DNA from 3 places in the Rhizobium sp. 10N427 genome. Region 1 is predicted to be linked to each of the others. Evidence: riboswitches for the same ligand, from Rfam matches in the RefSeq annotation. Region 1 holds a riboswitch; each other region holds the start of a gene.
The links. A riboswitch is a leader RNA that binds a small molecule or an ion and turns the genes downstream of it on or off. The one in region 1 is predicted to bind thiamine pyrophosphate.
Positions count from the first base shown of each region.

Region 2: it holds a riboswitch for thiamine pyrophosphate, as region 1 does, so the genes downstream of both, AC1DIJ_RS01695 (ABC transporter permease) here and thiM (hydroxyethylthiazole kinase) in region 1, are expected to answer to the same signal.
Region 3: it holds a riboswitch for thiamine pyrophosphate, as region 1 does, so the genes downstream of both, thiB (thiamine ABC transporter substrate binding subunit) here and thiM (hydroxyethylthiazole kinase) in region 1, are expected to answer to the same signal.

Region 1 covers NZ_JBFTID010000001.1:147,025-152,884, forward strand. The annotation lists gene AC1DIJ_RS00560 (sugar phosphate isomerase/epimerase family protein) at 1-448, shown strand, start outside; gene AC1DIJ_RS00565 (sn-glycerol-3-phosphate ABC transporter ATP-binding protein UgpC) at 471-1,532, shown strand; TPP riboswitch at 1,574-1,670, shown strand; gene thiM (hydroxyethylthiazole kinase) at 1,724-2,527, shown strand; gene thiE (thiamine phosphate synthase) at 2,524-3,159, shown strand; gene thiD (bifunctional hydroxymethylpyrimidine kinase/phosphomethylpyrimidine kinase) at 3,156-3,968, shown strand; gene AC1DIJ_RS00585 (YdeI/OmpD-associated family protein) at 4,000-4,608, opposite strand; gene AC1DIJ_RS00590 (carbohydrate ABC transporter permease) at 4,675-5,523, opposite strand; gene AC1DIJ_RS00595 (carbohydrate ABC transporter permease) at 5,516-5,860, opposite strand, start outside.
Region 2 covers NZ_JBFTID010000001.1:381,500-387,359, reverse strand. The annotation lists gene AC1DIJ_RS01710 (sugar ABC transporter substrate-binding protein) at 1-495, shown strand, start outside; gene AC1DIJ_RS01705 (hypothetical protein) at 570-815, opposite strand; gene AC1DIJ_RS01700 (outer membrane protein) at 996-1,628, opposite strand; TPP riboswitch at 1,770-1,872, shown strand; gene AC1DIJ_RS01695 (ABC transporter permease) at 1,985-2,725, shown strand; gene AC1DIJ_RS01690 (ABC transporter substrate-binding protein) at 2,759-3,697, shown strand; gene minC (septum site-determining protein MinC) at 3,829-4,575, shown strand; gene minD (septum site-determining protein MinD) at 4,607-5,422, shown strand; gene minE (cell division topological specificity factor MinE) at 5,419-5,676, shown strand; gene AC1DIJ_RS01670 (amidohydrolase family protein) at 5,673-5,860, opposite strand, start outside.
Region 3 covers NZ_JBFTID010000003.1:197,141-203,000, forward strand. The annotation lists gene AC1DIJ_RS08405 (thiamine ABC transporter ATP-binding protein) at 1-498, opposite strand, end outside; gene thiP (thiamine/thiamine pyrophosphate ABC transporter permease ThiP) at 485-2,122, opposite strand; gene thiB (thiamine ABC transporter substrate binding subunit) at 2,122-3,144, opposite strand; TPP riboswitch at 3,193-3,307, opposite strand; gene AC1DIJ_RS08420 (MDR family MFS transporter) at 3,362-4,897, opposite strand; gene AC1DIJ_RS08425 (MarR family winged helix-turn-helix transcriptional regulator) at 5,013-5,540, shown strand; gene AC1DIJ_RS08430 (thiamine diphosphokinase) at 5,589-5,860, shown strand, end outside.

The sequences.
Region 1 (5,860 bases):
CGAAAACTGGCCAGGGCCGAAGGACAATTTCGTCGGCACGACGCCGAGGGGCTACGACGAGCTGTTCAAGCGCATTCCAGACCGCCGCTTCGGGCTGGAATTCGACCCCTCGCACTTCCTGCGCATCGGCGTCGATCCCTATAAGGCGCTCGAGGACGTCAAGGACCGCATTGCCATCCTCCATGCCAAGGACACCGCGATCGATCCCGCCGTACAGCAGGCCGTCGGCTATCACGGCAAGGGCTGGTGGCAATACAAGCTGCCCGGCCTCGGCCTTCTTGACTGGACGAAATTCCTGCGCCAGGCCGTGAGCTACGGTTTCGACGGCACGATCTCGATCGAGCATGAGGATGCCGCCTACGGCTGGCCGGGCAAGGACCTGGAGGCCCGCAAGGAGGGCGAGCGCGTCGGCCTCGGCTTTCTCAGAAACACCTTGAACACGCTCTGATCGCGGCCTGGGGAGGACGACAATGGCTCATGTTTCCGTGAATAATGCCCGCAAGGACTATGGCGCGTTCAAGGCCATCAAGGGCGTATCGGTCGATATCCGCGACGGCGAGTTCGTGGTTCTCGTCGGACCGTCCGGCTGCGGAAAATCGACGCTGCTCAGGATGATCGCCGGCCTCGAGGGCATTACCCGCGGTGAGATCCAGATCGGCAAGCACATCGTCAACGAGCTGGCACCGAAGGACCGGGACATCGCCATGGTGTTCCAGAACTATGCGCTCTATCCGCATATGACGGTTGCCAAGAACATGGGCTTCTCGCTGCGGCTGAAGCGTATGCCGCGAGAGGAGATAGACAAGCGCGTCGGCAATGCCGCCAAGATTCTCGGCCTCGAAAGCCTGCTCGAACGCTATCCGAAACAGCTCTCCGGCGGCCAGCGCCAGCGTGTTGCCATGGGCCGGGCAATCGTGCGCGACCCGGCCGTCTTCCTCTTCGACGAACCGCTCTCCAATCTCGATGCCAAGCTGCGCGTCCAGATGCGCTCGGAGATCAAGGAACTGCACCAGCGGCTGCAGACGACGACGATCTACGTCACCCACGACCAGATCGAGGCCATGACCATGGCCGACAAGATCGTCGTCATGAAGGACGGCCGCATCGAGCAGTCCGGTTCTCCGCTCGATCTCTACGACCGGCCCAACAACCTGTTCGTCGCGGGCTTCATCGGCTCGCCCGCCATGAACTTCATCAAGGGCAGCATGACGGATGTGGGTTTCCGCACCGAAGACGGCATCATCCTCCCAAGCGACCGCCGTCCGGGCGATGCCGTAACCTACGGCATCCGCCCCGAACATCTCCGGCTCGACCCCGGTGGCATCGAGATCACCACTGTCGTCGTTGAGCCGACGGGATCGGAAACCCTCGTCATCGCCAGACTCGGTACGCAGACCATCAGCTGCGTCTTCCGCGAGCGGATCAGAGCAGCGCCCGGCGATGTCCTGAAGGTTGCGCCCATTCATGATGCCGTTCATCTCTTCGATGAAGGCGAGCAGCGTATCGTCAGCGGCGAGGCCCGGCTGAACTGATAGGGCGTGACAAGCCGCCGATAATTTGCGATGACGAAGGCGTTGAGAGACAGGGGCGTTCGCCGGAAGGCGGGCTGAGAAGTACCCTTTGAACCTGAACCAGATAATGCTGGCGGAGGGAGTCGCTCGAGGCCCTTCGCTTTCGTTCGTCCGGCCTCCGGCGTCTTGCCCCGCCCCACAAGGGACGCAAGATGACGACTTCGAGATCACCCGGACAATTGCTGACCGCGCTGCGCGCCGCGCCGCCGCTCGTTCACTGCATCACCAACTATGTCGCGATGAACATCGCCGCCAATGTCGTGTTGGCCGCGGGCGCCTCGCCCGCCATGGTGCATGCCGAAGAGGAAGCCGGTGAATTCGCGGCGATATCCGGGGCATTGACGATCAATATCGGCACGCTGTCGCCCGCCTGGGTGAGCGGCATGAAACAGGCGGCGAAGGCCGCTGCCCGCAACGGCAAGCCCTGGGTGCTGGATCCGGTCGCCCATTACGCGACGGGCTACCGCCGGGAGAGCGTTGCGGCGCTGCTCGATCTCAATCCGGCAATCATCCGCGGTAATGCTTCCGAGATCATCGCGCTTGCCGGCAGCGAAAGCCGCGGCCAGGGCGTCGACAGCCGCGATCCCGTCGAGCAGGCGGAAGGTGCCGCCCGCAGCATTGCCGCCCAGTATGGTGCTGCCGTTGCGGTCACCGGTCCGATCGATTTCGTCACCGATGGCGCGCGTGCTGTCAGGATCGCCGGCGGCTCGGCCCTCATGCCGCAGATCACCGCGCTCGGCTGCTCGCTGACCTGCCTGACCGGCGCCTTTGCCGCGATTGCGCCCGAGGAGACTTTCGATGCGACAGTCGCAGCGCTGGCAATGTTTGCCGTCGCCGGCGAACAGGCAGCGCTGGAAGCGAAAGGCCCCGGCTCCTTCTCCTGGCGTTTCCTTGATGCGCTCGCGGCACTCGACGGTCCGGGCCTCGACCAGGCGGCAAGGATCAGCCCGGCGTGAAGACCTTCGATCTTTCCCTCTATCTCGTCCTCGATCCGCATCTCTGTGCCGGATACGGGCTTGTCGAAACCGCGCGTGCCGCCGTTGCCGGCGGGGCGACCATCGTGCAACTGCGCGACAAGACGGCGGACACCCGGCAAATGATCGAAACCGGCCGGGCTTTGCAGCATGTGCTCACGGGCAGCAACGCGCTGCTCATCGTCAACGACGATGTCGAGGCGGCGATCGCGCTCGGTGCCGACGGATTGCATATCGGCCAAGATGATCTCGGCGCGATTGAAGCTCGCCGGAAGATCGGGCCGGACATGATCCTCGGCCTGTCGGTCGAGACGGCGGCGCTTGCCGCCGCGGTGGATCCCGCCATCGTCGATTATGCCGGAATCGGCCCGGTCTTTGCCACCGCGACGAAGCCTGACCATAAGCAACCGATCGGCCTGACAGGTCTGGCCGATCTCGTTCGTGCCTGCCCGGTTCGCTCCGTAGCGATCGGCGGGCTGAAGGCCGAGCATGTCGGCCCGGTGCTTGCCACCGGCGCCGAGGGCCTTGCGGTCGTCTCGGCGATCTGCGGCCAGCCCGATCCGCAGGCGGCGACCGCAGCCATCGCAGCCAGCATCAGAAAGGCACGCTCATGATCCGTAACGTCCTCTCGATTGCCGGGTCCGACCCCTCGGGCGGCGCCGGCATCCAGACCGATCTCAAGGCTTTCTCGGCGCGTGGCACCTATGGCATGGCCGTGCTGACGGCGCTGACCGCACAGAACACGACGGGCGTTTCTGCCGTGCAGACGGTCTCTCCGGCGTTTGTCGCTGAGCAAATCCGCATGGTTTTCGCCGATGTGCGCGTCGATGCCGTCAAGATCGGCATGATCGCCAATGCCGCGATTGCCGAGGCGGTCGCCGATGCCCTGCAGCCGCATCGCGGTATTCCCATCGTGCTCGATCCCGTCATGATCGCCAAGGGCGGCGCCACCCTCCTCGACATTGCTGCGATCGGCGCGCTAACCACGCGTCTCCTGCCGCTCGCAACGATGCTGACCCCGAACTTGCCGGAGGCGGCAGCGCTGCTCGGTGAAGGCCATGCCGAAAGCCGCGAGCAGATGCAGGATCAGGCGCGCAAGCTGCTGACGCTCGGCCCTGGAATGGTTCTCCTCAAGGGCGGCCATCTCGGCGGCAACGACAGTCCCGATGTGCTGGCGAGCGCCGATCACATCACCTGGTTCGAGGCACCGCGGGTTCCGACGAAGAACACCCATGGTACCGGATGCACTCTTTCCAGCGCTCTTGCCGCAGAGCTCGCCAAGGGCAAATCGCCGGAAGCCGCCGTTGCCATCGCCAAGCGATACCTCGCCGATGCGGTGGCGGCGGCAGGTCAACTCGGCGTCGGCTCAGGTCACGGCCCCGTCCATCACTTTCACGCCTTGTGGAACGAGCCGGACCTGTGAGACACCGGGACCGGCGAAAAAGCCGCCGGTCTCAACCCTTCTGCTTTTTTCCCTGCGGATAGATCGTCTCGCCCTTTTTGAGCATGGCGACGAAGCTCTCGATATTCCGCCTCCGGCCGGCTTCGGTCTTGATCTTGTGCATGCGGAATGCCAGCGCGAAACGGTTCTGCTCGCTGAGCTTTGCCAGCATGTCCCTCGCCTCCGGCTCGGCATCGATCGCCGCCTGCAGATCGTCGGGGATCTTCATGTTCTTGCCGCTGCCATAGGCACGGTCCCAGCGGCCGTCGGCCTTGGCGGCCTCGACCTCGCGCAGACCGTGACCGGTCATCCGGCCTTCACTGATCAGTCGTGCGACATTGTCGACGTTGATCTGGCTCCATGTTCCGTTCTTCGTGCGCCGGGTGTAGCGCTGCAAATAGCTCTTCTCATCGAGGCTCTTGCGCACCGCATCGATCCAGCCCCAGCAGAGCACGGCATCGATCGCCTCGACGGGCGTGATCGATGGCAGGCCCGAGGCCACCTTGAAGATGCGGATCCAGACCTCGTTTTCTTTATCGTGATACTTCGAAAGCCAGTCGTAGAATTCCCCGGCATTGCTGAATTCATGCACCTTGTCCGGATCGACGACGATCGGAGCCATTCGCTTTATCCCCCGTGAAGCCTGCGCCCGGCCATGGTAGCGGCCACGGCGCAAACTTCAACTCGCTCAGGACTTGACCGCTCCGGCCGTCAGACCGGCAATGATGTGTTTCTGGGCAAGGAAGAAGACGATGATGGTCGGCATGATCGTCAACGTGATGAAGGCCAGCACCAGCTGCCATTCGGTGCCGAATTCGCCGCGATAGACCATGATGCCGAGAGGCCAGGGATATTTCGATTCCGAATTGAGCATGATGAGCGGCAGGATATAGCTGTTCCAGCTGCCGACGAAGGAGATGATGCTAACCGTGGCGATGATCGGCCGCGATAGCGGTAGAGAGATGTACCAGAAGAAGCGCAGATAGCCGCAGCCATCGACGAAGGCCGCCTGGAACAATTCTTCCGGAAGGTTGCGAAAATAATTCCTAAACAAGAGAATGCTCATACCAAGGCCGAAGGCCACCTGCGGCAGCACCACGCCCCAATAGGTATCCAGCAATCCGAGATCGCGGATGCGGATGAAGAGCGGCAGAATGGCGGTGGCGGCCGGGAACATCAGCCCGAGCAGGAAATAGTTCAGCAGGAACGACGAGCCGAAGAAGCGCACATGCGCGAAGGTGAAGGCTGCCATCGACGAGACGATCAGCGTCAGCGACACTGTCAGCACCGCAATGACCAGCGAATTGAAGATCTGCAGCCAGTAGCGCTCGCCGAAAAGGATGTCAGTATAGTTCGACCATTGCCATGCGGCCGGCAGGCCGAACGGATTGACGCGCAAATCCCCCAGCGTCTTGAAGCCGCCAAGCGCCGTTGTCAGCAGCGGAATGAGCACGAGGGCGGCGATCAGCGTCAGCGAGACGTAGAGATAGACTTTCGTCCCCGTTTGCATGCGAATGGTGTCGGTCGTGTCAGTCATTGCGCATGAATATCCTTTTGTAGCCGAAGGCGAGCGTCACGCAGATGATGAACAGCACGACGCCGACGGCGCTGCCGAGGCCCACCTGCATGCGCATGACGCCGTAGGTGTAGAGGAAGGTGACCATCGTCTGCGTCGAGTTCGATGGGCCGCCGCCGGTCAGCGGCATGATCATGTCGAAAAGCTGCAGGGAGCCGATGACCGCAAAGAAGATCGACAGGCGCAGCGTCGAGCCGAGCAATGGCAGCGTGATGTAGCGGAATTTCTGCCAGCCGGAAGCGCCGTCGATATCGGCTGCTTCGAGCACGTTCTTGTCCACGGATTGAAGGCCGGCGAT
Region 2 (5,860 bases), 230 kb from region 1:
GGCAAAGGCAATGTCGTCATCATGATCGGCGACCTGACGAGCCAGGCCGCGCGTCAGCGCACTCAGGACGTCCATGACGTCATCGCGACGCCTGAATGCAGCGGCCTGAAGGTCGCTCAGGAGCAGGTCGGTAACTGGAGCCGCGTCAACGGCGCCGATCTGGTCTCCAACTGGCTGACATCGGGCTTGGAGTTCGATGCCGTTCTTGCCAACAACGACGAGATGGCGCTCGGCGCCATCGCCGCATTGAAGAATGGCGGCGCATCCACGGAGAAGATCATCGTCGCCGGTATCGACGCCACGCCGGAAGCCCTGCAGGCGATGAAGGCGGGCGACCTGAAGGTCACGGTCTTCCAGGATGCCAAGGGTCAGGGCAAGGGTTCGATCGATGCGGCTTTGAAGGCGATCAAGGGCGAAAAGATCGACCGCGAGGTCTGGATCCCGTTCCAACTGGTGACGGAGAAGAACATGGCGGACTTCGAACATCTGAACTGAGGCGCGGCTCGCCTCACGGGCCGCGTCATGAAGGCCACGCAGCGCTGACCCGCTCGTGGCCTTTTCACGCGCTCTCAGGTGGCAGGAAGCGGTTCGCTGATGACGACGAAATTGGCGCAGGAATGCTCGACATTGGCAATGCGGATGCGCAACTCGCGCCGCGATGTCAGCAGGAAGAGAAACACCTTCTTGGCGCGCTGTGCCCGCCGCAGGATCTCTTCGCCGCCAAACAGCAGGCCGTCACGCTCACCGAGTTCGAAGGCCACGTGCTCGCTGTAATTCTCGTCCGTAATGGTGATTGTCCCGAGACCCGACAGCATTGTGAGCATTCCTCATCATGAGGAATGACTTTTGTCGAAGTCCTAATTTAGTGCAACACGGTGTTCCGGTTTTCCACGGGGATGTTGGAACACCTAGAGCGGACTTTTGGAAAACGGCTAGCTTCGCGTCACGCCGTGTGAAGGCGTGCCGTCCGCGATCGCGCATTTCATTCCGTCTCCTCAGAACTTGACGCCGACGCCGATCATGATCGTGTTCTGGTTCAGATCGAAATCACCGCCCGCCGCACCGCCGAAGTTGCCGCTGCCGTAGTCGGTATAGCGATACTCGCCGCGGGCAAAGATGTTCTGGGTGAAGGCGTAGTCGATACCTGCGCCGATCGTCCAGCCGTTCAGCGTGTCGGAAACATCTGAAGCCCCGGTCGGATGACCTTCTGCCCGTGCGATCGCCCAGCCGGCGGTTCCGTAGAGCAGGGCGTTGTCGAAGGCATAGCCGACGCGGGCGCGGACCGAGCCCTGCCATGTCGTCTCGACGGAGCCAAAGGCCGTGTCCTCTTCGTTCCAGTTATGGAGGACATCGCCTTCGACGCCGATCACCCAGTTATTGTCGAACTGGTAGTTGTAGCCGGCAAAGCCGCCCAGGATCCCGCCGTTGGCGTCGACATTGGATGCACCGTCAGGATCGAACGTCGTCCAGCTATAGCCACCCTCGGCACCGATATAAGGGCCCGACCAGGTGAAAACCGGCGTTATTGCCTCCGGTTCAACCGGCGCAGGCGGTGGTGTCAGGTCCGCGGCCTGGGCTGATATTCCCGCCAGCGAAGCAGCAAGAACGGTGAGAATAGCGAATTTCATATTCGGTCTCCCTAAATTGCATGACACTTAGATAGGTAGCCCTGGGCCAAAAGTCTCTAGCCCTTTCGATCACAAATGCCTGGGCGCTGCGCAGGCGGCGGATCCACCATTGACAGTCCTTTGAAAACGCGACAGTTTCCCGCCCATTCCGAGGGGAGCATCTGACGATGCTGAGATGGCGCTGAGCCGGACCCTTGAACCTGATCCGGGTCATGCCGGCGTAGGAACGGAACAAGATGCCGCCGGTATCTCCCTTCGTCTTCGCTTTGCCTGGATCTCCATTGCCGTCTGGAGATCGCTTCGCAATGTCTGTTCTGCTGCGCTCACGCCCCTCAGTTTCCACTGACACCTGAACGATGCGCCCTCTCAACGCTCTCTATGGTGCAGTTTTGCTGCTTGCGATCTGGCAGGTGGTCATCTGGCTGTTTGCGCCGGCGCATTTCATCCTGCCTTCACCGCTGTCGGTCGCTTCGGTCTTTGTGCGGCAGCCGCTGTTCCTGCTGGAGCAGAGCCTGACGACGGCGCTTGAGATCGTGCTGGGATACGTCTGCGGAGCAATCTCAGGTGCGGCGGCGGCCTTCGTGCTGTCGGCCTTTCCGGCCGCCGGGGCGCTGGTCTGGCCGCTGGTGCTGATCCTGCAGGCCTTCCCGGTCTTTGTGCTGGCGCCGATCCTGGTCATTTGGCTCGGCTTCGGCATGGCTTCCAAGGTCGCCATGGCAACGATCATCATCTTTTTTCCCGTCGCTTCGGCTTTTGCCGACGGGCTGCGCAGGACCGAGCGCGATATCCTCGATGCCGTATCGCTGACAAATGCCAGCCACTGGCAGACGCTGGTCCGCATCCGGATGCCGCTTGCCGTTCCGGCACTCGTTTCAGGTCTGAGGATCGCTGCGCCGCTGGCGCCGCTCGGCGCCGTGATCGGCGAATGGGTCGGCGCGTCGGCAGGCCTCGGCTTCGTCATGGTCCAGGCCAATGCGCGCATGCAGACCGACATGGTCTTTGCCGCCATGGCGGTGCTGGCGGCGATGACGCTGATCTGCCGGGTGGTGGTCGACAGGCTCACCTCCGGCTGGACGCCGTGGGCAACCACGCGCTGAACGATTTTCAAACTGCACATTCATGGAGCAAACATGCTGCGTCTGATATCCGCCACCTTCCTTGCCCTTGTGGCGCTCGCTTCGCCGTCGCTTGCCAACCACAAGCTGACAGTGATGCTGGAATGGTTCGTCAACCCCGACCACGCACCGCTGGTCATCGCCGGGCAGAAGGGCCTGTTTGCCGCGCAAGGGCTGGATGTCGAGCTCATCCCGCCTGCCGATCCCTCGGCGGTGCCGCGGCTGATTTCCGCCAAGCAGGCTGATATCGGCATCCATTACCAGCCCAACCTCTACCTCGACCACGAAGCCGGACTGCCGCTGGTGCGGGTCGGCACGCTGGTCGAGACGCCGCTCAACACCGTCACCGTGCTTGCCGATGGACCGATCAAGAGTCTTGCCGATCTGAAGGGCAAGAAGGTCGGCTTTTCCGTCACCGGCTTTGAAGACGCGATGCTGAAGCGGATGCTGGAAAACGCCGGTCTCACGAAAGAAGACGTAGAGCTGGTCAACGTCAATTTCGCCCTGTCGCCATCGCTGATCGCAGGCAAGGTCGATGCCAATGTCGGCGGCTTCCGCAATTTCGAGCTGACGCAGATGAAGCTCGAAGGACATGAGGGCAAGGCGTTCTTTCCAGAAGAAAACGGCGTGCCGCCCTATGACGAGCTGATCTTCGTCACCCATCGCGATTCGATCGCCGATCCGCGGCTGCCACGTTTCCTCGCGGCCGTCGAACAGGCCTCGATCTTCATCACCAACCACCCCAAGGAAGCCTGGCAGCTGTTCGTCAAGGCCTACCCCAATCTCGACGACGAGCTGAACCGCACAGCATTCTTCGACACGCTGCCGCGCTTCGCCAAGCGTCCTGCGGCGCTCGATACCGGCCGCTACCAGCGGTTCGGGACCTTCATGCAGGAGATGGGTCTGGTGAAGACCGCGCCCGATGTTGCGGACCTTGCCGTCGAGGTAAAATAGCCCTGTGGCGGCCCTGCCACGGCGCCGTGCAAATGTCCCCGGCCGTTAACTGAACGTTGTGGCCGGGGCCACGCGTTAACTATTTGTTAACCACGAAGCAGGTACACCGAAGCAATCAAAAATTAACCAAGATTGCTAATGTGTTAACCGACGCGCGCTCCATCCGTATCAAAGGCCGTTCGTTCCTGGCGGTCGTTTTGACGCCCGATCTGCCCTTCGATGAATGGCTGGTCCGGCTCGACGATCTGGCCAAGCGTTCGGCAGGCTTTTTCCTGGGAAGGCCGGTTGTCCTCGATGTCGCCGACCTCCAGGCGGACCGGGCTCAGCTGAAGTCGATGATCGCTTCGCTTGGCGAACGCGGCGTCCGGATCATGGGCATCGAAGGCGCGCGGCCATCGCAGCTCGACGCTACCATGCCGCCGGGCATGAGCGGCGGCCGCCCGGCACCGGATGTCGATGTCGCCGACGTGCCGCAGGCGAAGGAGCCGGCGCCGAAGGCTGAGACGCAGGTGCAGGCCACTGCGCCCGTTCAGGTAACGCGCGCCACATTGTCGTCGATGGTTCTGCACGAGCCGGTGCGCTCGGGCCAGTCGATCATCTTCCCGGAAGGCGACGTGACGATCATCGGATCGGTCGCTTCGGGCGCCGAGATTATCGCCGGCGGCTCCATCCACATCTACGGCGCGCTTCGCGGCCGGGCGCTGGCAGGTTCGGTCGGCAACTCGTCGGCCCGGATTTTCTGCCGCAAGCTGGAAGCAGAATTGCTGGCGATCGACGGCATCTACAAGACGGCAGACGATCTGCCTGCCGAACTGCGCGGCCAGCCTGCGCAGCTCTGGCTCGAAAACGACGCGATCCTCGCATCGCGGCTGATTTAACGGACGAATGGTTTAGGACAGGAGAGGGGATATGGGTAAAGTCATAGTTGTTACCTCGGGCAAGGGTGGCGTTGGCAAGACGACCTCTACGGCCGCACTCGGCGCCGCTCTGGCGCAGCGCAACGAAAAGGTCGTCGTCGTCGATTTCGACGTCGGCCTGCGCAATCTCGATCTCGTCATGGGTGCCGAACGCCGGGTCGTCTACGATCTGGTCAACGTCATCCAGGGCGATGCCAAGCTCTCGCAGGCGCTGATCCGCGACAAGCGGCTGGAAACGCTGTTCCTGCTGCCGGCCTCGCAGACGCGCGACAAGGATTGCCTGACCGCCGAGGGCGTCGAGCAGGTCATCAACGATCTGAAGCGCAATTTCGACTGGATCATCTGCGACAGCCCGGCCGGCATCGAACGCGGCGCGACGCTCGCCATGCGCCATGCCGATATCGCCGTCGTCGTCACCAACCCCGAGGTCTCCTCGGTTCGCGACTCCGACCGCATCATCGGCCTGCTCGACTCCAAAACGGCCAAGGCCGAAAACGGCGAGCGGATCGAAAAGCACTTGCTGCTCACCCGCTACGACGTGACGCGCGCCGAGCGTGGCGACATGCTGAAGGTCGATGACGTGCTGGAAATCCTCTCGATTCCGCTGCTCGGCATCATTCCGGAGAGCATGGACGTCCTGCGCGCGTCCAATATCGGTGCACCGGTGACGCTCGCCGATCAGAACACGGCGCCGGCCAAGGCCTACTTCGAGGCTGCCCGCCGCCTGGCAGGCGAAGTGGTGCCGGTTACGGTACCTGGCGAGAAGCGCGGCCTGTTCGGCAAGATTTTCGGACGGAGGGCAGCATGAACGTGTTCAACTTCTTCCAGAAGAAAAAGTCCGCGCCTGTTGCCCGCGAGCGGCTGCAGCTTCTGCTCGCCCATGAGCGCATCACGCCCGGGGCCGACCTGGTCTCGATCCTGCGGGAGGAAATCCTCGCCGTGATCGCCAGGCACGTGGAAATCGACGGCGACCGGCTGCAGGTGAAAATCGACCGCGGCGAGCATGTCTCGGTGCTGGAGATCGACGTCGAAATTCCGGCGAAGGCAGCGCAGGCGGCTTAAGCCCGCAAGATGCTCGGCCTTGGTGCCTCGAAAGTCCTGCGCCCGCGTTTGCATCCAAAGATGACGCGGGCGTTTTCGCGGATCGCCTGTTCCCGGTCTATGCAATCGATCAGGATGATATCGGCAGGCGAGCCGACCTCGATCGGCTGCTCATCCCTGCCCATGATCCGCGCTGCCGAGGTGC
Region 3 (5,860 bases), on a different contig from region 1:
GGGGTCGAGGGCGGCAAAGGGTTCGTCGAGAAGCAGGATCGGCCGCTTGCGGACGAGGGCGCGGGCAAAGGCGGCGCGCTGCCGTTCGCCGCCGGAAAGCGTTGCCGGAAGCCTTTTTTCGAAGCCAGTCAGGCCGACCTGAGCCAGCGCGGCCGAGATGCGGCTGCGGTCCGCCGGTGTGAGCTTCAGGGCCGGATTGATGCCCAGCCCGACATTGGTGAAGATATCGAGATGAGCGAAGAGATTGTTGTCCTGAAAGATAAGCGAGACGGGCCGCTCGGCCGGGTGACTGCCGGTAACATCATGTCCGGCGAGCAGAACGCGGCCGCTCTCCGGCGTCTCGAAACCCGCCAGCAGATTGAGGAAGGTCGATTTGCCGGCGCCCGATGGGCCTGTCACGGCAATGATCTGGCCGCGGGGCAGCGTGCAATCGAAATGGAAGGCGTGGCTGCCGAGCGTCAGGCGAACGTTCTGCATGGTGATATCAGCGGCCGTCATCGGCACCATGTCCTCGCACCTGGCCGGATGTTCCGGCGATCGTCAGCAATAGGCAAATGACGCCGAGGATCAGCGCAAGGCCATCGGCATCGTTGGTTCTGTAGCTTCCCATGCGGCTGTAGACCAGCCATGGAAGCGTGACAAAGCTATCGGATCCGAACATGGCGACAGCGCCGAGATCGCCGAGCGACAGCGCCATGGCGAAAGACAGGGCGGTCAGCAACGGCTTGCGCAGCCCCGGCCAGTCGATGAGCCGCAGCCGCGCCTGGCCGGTTATGCCGAGGCTTGCCGATAGGCGCGCGGTGCGCCGCTGATGGACGAGATAAGCCGGTTCGAGCACGCGCATGACGAAGGGCAGGGCCATCAGCATATTGATCAGGACCACAAGGACAGGCGCAAAAACAGAGGCGTCGCCGAATGGCCTGAGCGCCATGAACCAGCCGGTCGCAAGAACTACGGGAGGCGCCAGCAGCACCATTGACGAGGCTCCGCCTATCGCGGCGTAGAGGGCGCGGCTGCCGCGCTTGGAGCGCTTGTCTGCGCTGATGGTCTGGCGGGCGCGGATCAGGGCTGCTGACACGACAAGGGCCAATGTGGCGGCGGAAAGGGATATGCCGCAGCTCATCGCTGCGGCCTGCCAGAAGACCGGCTCGCCGACCAGCTTCGGGAGGTCGGCTCTCAGGCCGGCTACCAACACGGAGAGCAATGGCGAGATTAGAAAAGCCGTGGCGAGAGCGAGGAGCAGGCCATCTGACAGTTTTGCCATTGGCATTCTGCCATCGAAACGCATGGAGTGGCGTCCGGCGGTCAGCCCTTCATCACGGCTGGCGGGGAGAAACGACATGGCGCCGAGGATGAGGCCGGTCAGGGCAATCTGCAGCAAGGACAGAGCTACCGCTCGGCCCGGGTCGAAATCGAAACGCAGCGACTGGTAGATCGCCACCTCGATCGTCGTTGCCGCTGGTCCGCCGCCAAGCGTCAGTACCAGCGTGAAACTGGTGGCGCAGAGCATGAAGATCAGCCCAGAAATGCCGGGGATCAGGCCGCGGATCGCCGGCCATTCGATGAAGCGGAAAACGGCGCGCGGGCGCATGTCGAGATTGCTTGCCATCAGCCAGTATTCGGAGGGCAGTCTCTCCAGACCGGCGAGCATCAGTCGGCATGCCAAAGGCAGATTGAAGAAGACGTGGGCGAGCAAGATGCCGGTCAGTCCGTAGATGGTGACGGGTTCGGACAGGCCGAGCTTGAGCAATGCGGTATTGAGCACGCCCTGCCGTCCCCAAATGCCGATCAACCCAAGCGCGCCGATCAGAACGGGCAGTCCCATCGGCACGGCCATCAACCGGATGATCCAAATACGGCCAGGAAAGTTAGGTTGCCGGGCAAGTGCCCGCGCGACGGGCAGAGCCAGGATAACGGAGAGCAAGGTCGAAAGGACGGCTTGCAGCAGCGTGAAGCGAAGGACGCGGAGAATGTAGGAATCCGAGATGATGCCGGCGAACGCATTGCTGCCGCCGGAGGCAGCAAGCGAGATGGCGGCGATGCCGATGAAAAGCAGGATGGCGGCGATGCCGATTGCCCCTCCCACCAGCGCATTTCGCCGCTCCGCCGCCGTCTGCAGCATCAGTTCATGCTCATGGCTGCCAGCCACTCGTCGATCCACGCCTTGCGTTTTTTGGCGACTTCATCCGGGCTCATCAGGAAGGTCTTGGACGGATTGACCAGCTTGCCGAAGGCATCCGGCAGCGGCGTGGAGGTGGCCGCAACAGGCATCATCCAGTTGTTGGTCGGGATCGTGTCCTGGAAACCCGGTGTGACCATGAATTTCAGGAAGTCACGAGCAAGATCCTTGTCAGGAGCGTTCTTAAGCAGGCCGGCGACCTCGATCTGGATATAGTGACCTTCGGAGAAAGCGGCGGCCTGATAGCGATCGGTATTCTCGGCGACCATGTGATAGGCTGGTGAGGTCGTGTAGGACAGTACCATCGGCGCCTCGCCCTTGGTGAACAGGCCATAGGCTTCAGACCAGCCGGGCGTCACCGTCAGGATGCGGCTCTTGAGCTTCGTCCATGCTTCGGGCGCCTTGTCGCCATAGACGGACTTCACCCAGAGCAGCAGGCCAAGGCCGGGCGTCGAGGTGCGCGGATCCTCGATGACGATCTTTTGCGATGGGTCGCCATCGACCAGTTCCTGCATGCTTTTCGGCGGGTTCTTGATGGTCTGCGTGTCGTAGATGATGGCGAAGTGGCCGTAGTCATAGGGAACGAAGACATCGTCCTTGAAGTCGCCGGGCACCTTGAGAGCGCTGGTATCGACGCCGCTTACGTCGAACAGGCCGGTATCCTTGGCTTCGGTGATCAGGTTGGTATCGATGCCGAGCACGACGTCGGCCTTGGTCGAGGCGCCTTCGAGCTTGAGGCGGGAGAGAAGCGCCACGCCATCGGCGACGCTGACGAAATTGACCGTGCAGGCGCAGGTCTTCTCGAAGGCTTCCTTGACCTTGGGGCCGGGGCCCCATTCCGAGGTGAAGCTCTCGTAGGTGTAGACCGTCAGCGTCTTGTCCGCGGCCTGCGCCTGCGACAGAGTGACGGTTGCGGCAAGGAAAGCCGTGGCGAATGATGCGATCAATGGTTTGCGGCCGGGCATGGCGCGCCTCCTCCTAAAAAGTTGTGTCATGGGGAAAAGGGCGGTGCCTGGTGTCACGCGTCTAATCCCTCCGCCGGTGTTAGCCGGATCAGGTTCCGCGGGTTGGCTTGAAAGCCTCTCAGCCAGATATCCTTGCGGATACAGGGCACCCCGTTAGAGCGTTGGCAGATGTATAGCGATGAAGGCTTTATGACAAGGGCGCAGCGCGCCCTTGCTTTTACTCGGCGGCTTCGGCCGCCGCGGCCGCGTTCTTGGTCTCGCCGTGGCGCGGCAACTGGACCGGTTTCAGCGAAAGCGCTGCAATCAATCCAATCAAAGCAAAGGCGCAGGAGGTCATGAATAGCGGCGTGAAGGCGCTGGCATAGGCATCGGCGACAGCCTGGCGGCTGGCTTCCGGGAGGGCTGCCATCATCTTTGGCGTCAGCTGCTCGATATCGGCAACGCCCGGAATGGAGACGCCGACTTTTGCAAGCTGCGAGCCGATGATGGCGCCATAAATCGAGATGGCGATCGATGCGCCACCCATGCGTGACAACGTGACGGAGCCGGTGGCGGCGCCGACGTCACGCGCCGGAGCGGCGTTCTGGACGCCGATCACAGGCACCTGCTGCGACAGACCGATGCCGATGCCGTGCAGCATCATCAGCAAGCCTATAATCGGCAGCGGCGTACCGGCATGGACCTGCGTCAGGAGTGCAAAGGCCACAGCGCTGCAGGAGAGGCTGGCGATGGCGAAGGGCTTGTAGCGTCCGGTGCGCGAGATCATGCGCCCGGCAAAGAGCGAGCCGCAGACGAGGCCGCCGGTCAACATGACGAAGAGCAGGCCGGCATGCGAGGGCGACAGGCCCGTGGTCGTCTGCAGGAACAGCGCGAAGTAATTGGCCATGCCGATAGCGATGCCACCGCCGGTAATCGACATGATCAGGAAAAGCGGGAAGGTCGGGTTGCGGAACAGCGACAGCGGCACGATCGGTTCGGCGGCGCGGCGCTCGACGAAGACCCAGGCGATGGCGCAAAGCGCGCCGATACCGATGATCCCCAGGCTCTGCGGCGCCAGGATCGAGCCGAACAGTTCGCTGCCATCGGCCATCAGCACGATGCTCGTCGTCGTCATCGCCAGCAGAAGGGCGCCGGCATAGTCGATCTTCGGACGGCGGTGCGGTTTGCGGTAGGGTAGCATCAGCGCGAGGCCGATCAAGACAAGGAAACCGATCGGGACGTTGACGAYGAAGATCGAGCGCCAGCCGAAGAGATCGCTCATCATGCCGCCGAGAACGGGGCCGATGGCGCTCGAGGCCATCAGCACCAGGCTGGAATAGCTCTGGTAGCGGGCTCGTTCGCGCGGCTCGAAGAGATCGGCATTGACGGCGAAGATCGATACCATGATGCCGCCGCCGCCCAGGCCCTGGAGCACGCGGGCGGCGATCAGCGTGTTCATCGAGACGGCGAGACCACAAACGGCGGAGCCGACGGTGAAGATCGCGATTGCGGTCATCATCACGTATTTGCGGCCGAAGAGGTCACCGAGCTTGCCATAGACGGGCATGACGGCGCTCAGCGACAGCAGATAGGCGGAGCCGATCCAGCCGAAGCGTTCGAGGTGGCCGAATTCGCCGACGATGGTCGGCAGCGCCGTCGAGACGATCTGATTGTCCAGCGTTGCCATGAACATCGCGGTCATCAGAAACAGGAAGAGAATAAGCCTGCGGCGGGGATCCGTCACGAGCGGCTGGGAGGCAAGCTGCATATCCATGAAGACAGTTCCAATCTTGATCGCCAATTTATGTGACAAAAGCATATAAATGTCAATGACACCAGAATGACGCAGGCATATTTCCTTCGCGCAAGCCTTCTGTTATGCTCGGCGCATGAACGAGAAACCCGCCCGCATTCACGAGCTTGATCCGCTGTCACTGGAGAACGAAAGCGTTTCCAGCATCGGCCAGAGCATGACACGCATGAAGCTGATGACCGGGCGCCGGCTGATCGGGCGTCTGGCAATCCAGAGCGTGGCGCCGGATCTCGAACTCTCGCACCTCGATGTTCTTGACGCCGTGCGCCGTGCGCAGCCGGCCGATGAAGTGACGGTCGGGATGATTGCAGAAATGCTGCGGATCGATCCGTCTCGCGCCAGCCGCGTGGTCGCCGACATGGTCAGCCGTAACATTCTTCGCCGTGAAGCATCGCAGGCCGATGCGCGGCGCATCGTCGTGGTGATGACACCGATCGGCCAGCGGTTGCTGTCGGAAATCCGGGCGCAGAAGCTGTCGTTGATCACCGAAATCCTCGACGGCTGGAGCGACACGGACGTCGATGCCTTCGCAGCACTCTATGAGCGCTTCATCGACGGTTATGAAAAAGCCTTCGAACGGCGCGATAAGGGCACTCCCGGTTAAGCCCCGCCCCTTTCCCTCGACCCCTGCTTTGCGCTATGGGCATTGCCCATGACCCAGACGACCTTCACGATCCTGCTCGGCGGCGAGCTGACGCCGACAGAGCGGCTGCGCAGTGCGATTGCCGGCAGCCGGTTCATCGCGGCCGATGGCGGCATGCGCCATGCGGCAGAGCTCGGCGTCGTGCCGGAGCTCTGGGTGGGCGATTTCGATTCCACCGCACCGGATCTCGAAGGTGCGTTTCCGGGTGTGCCGAAGCAGCCCTATCCCGCGGCCAAAGCCTCGACGGATGGTGAGATCGCCGTTTCGGAAGCGATAGCCCG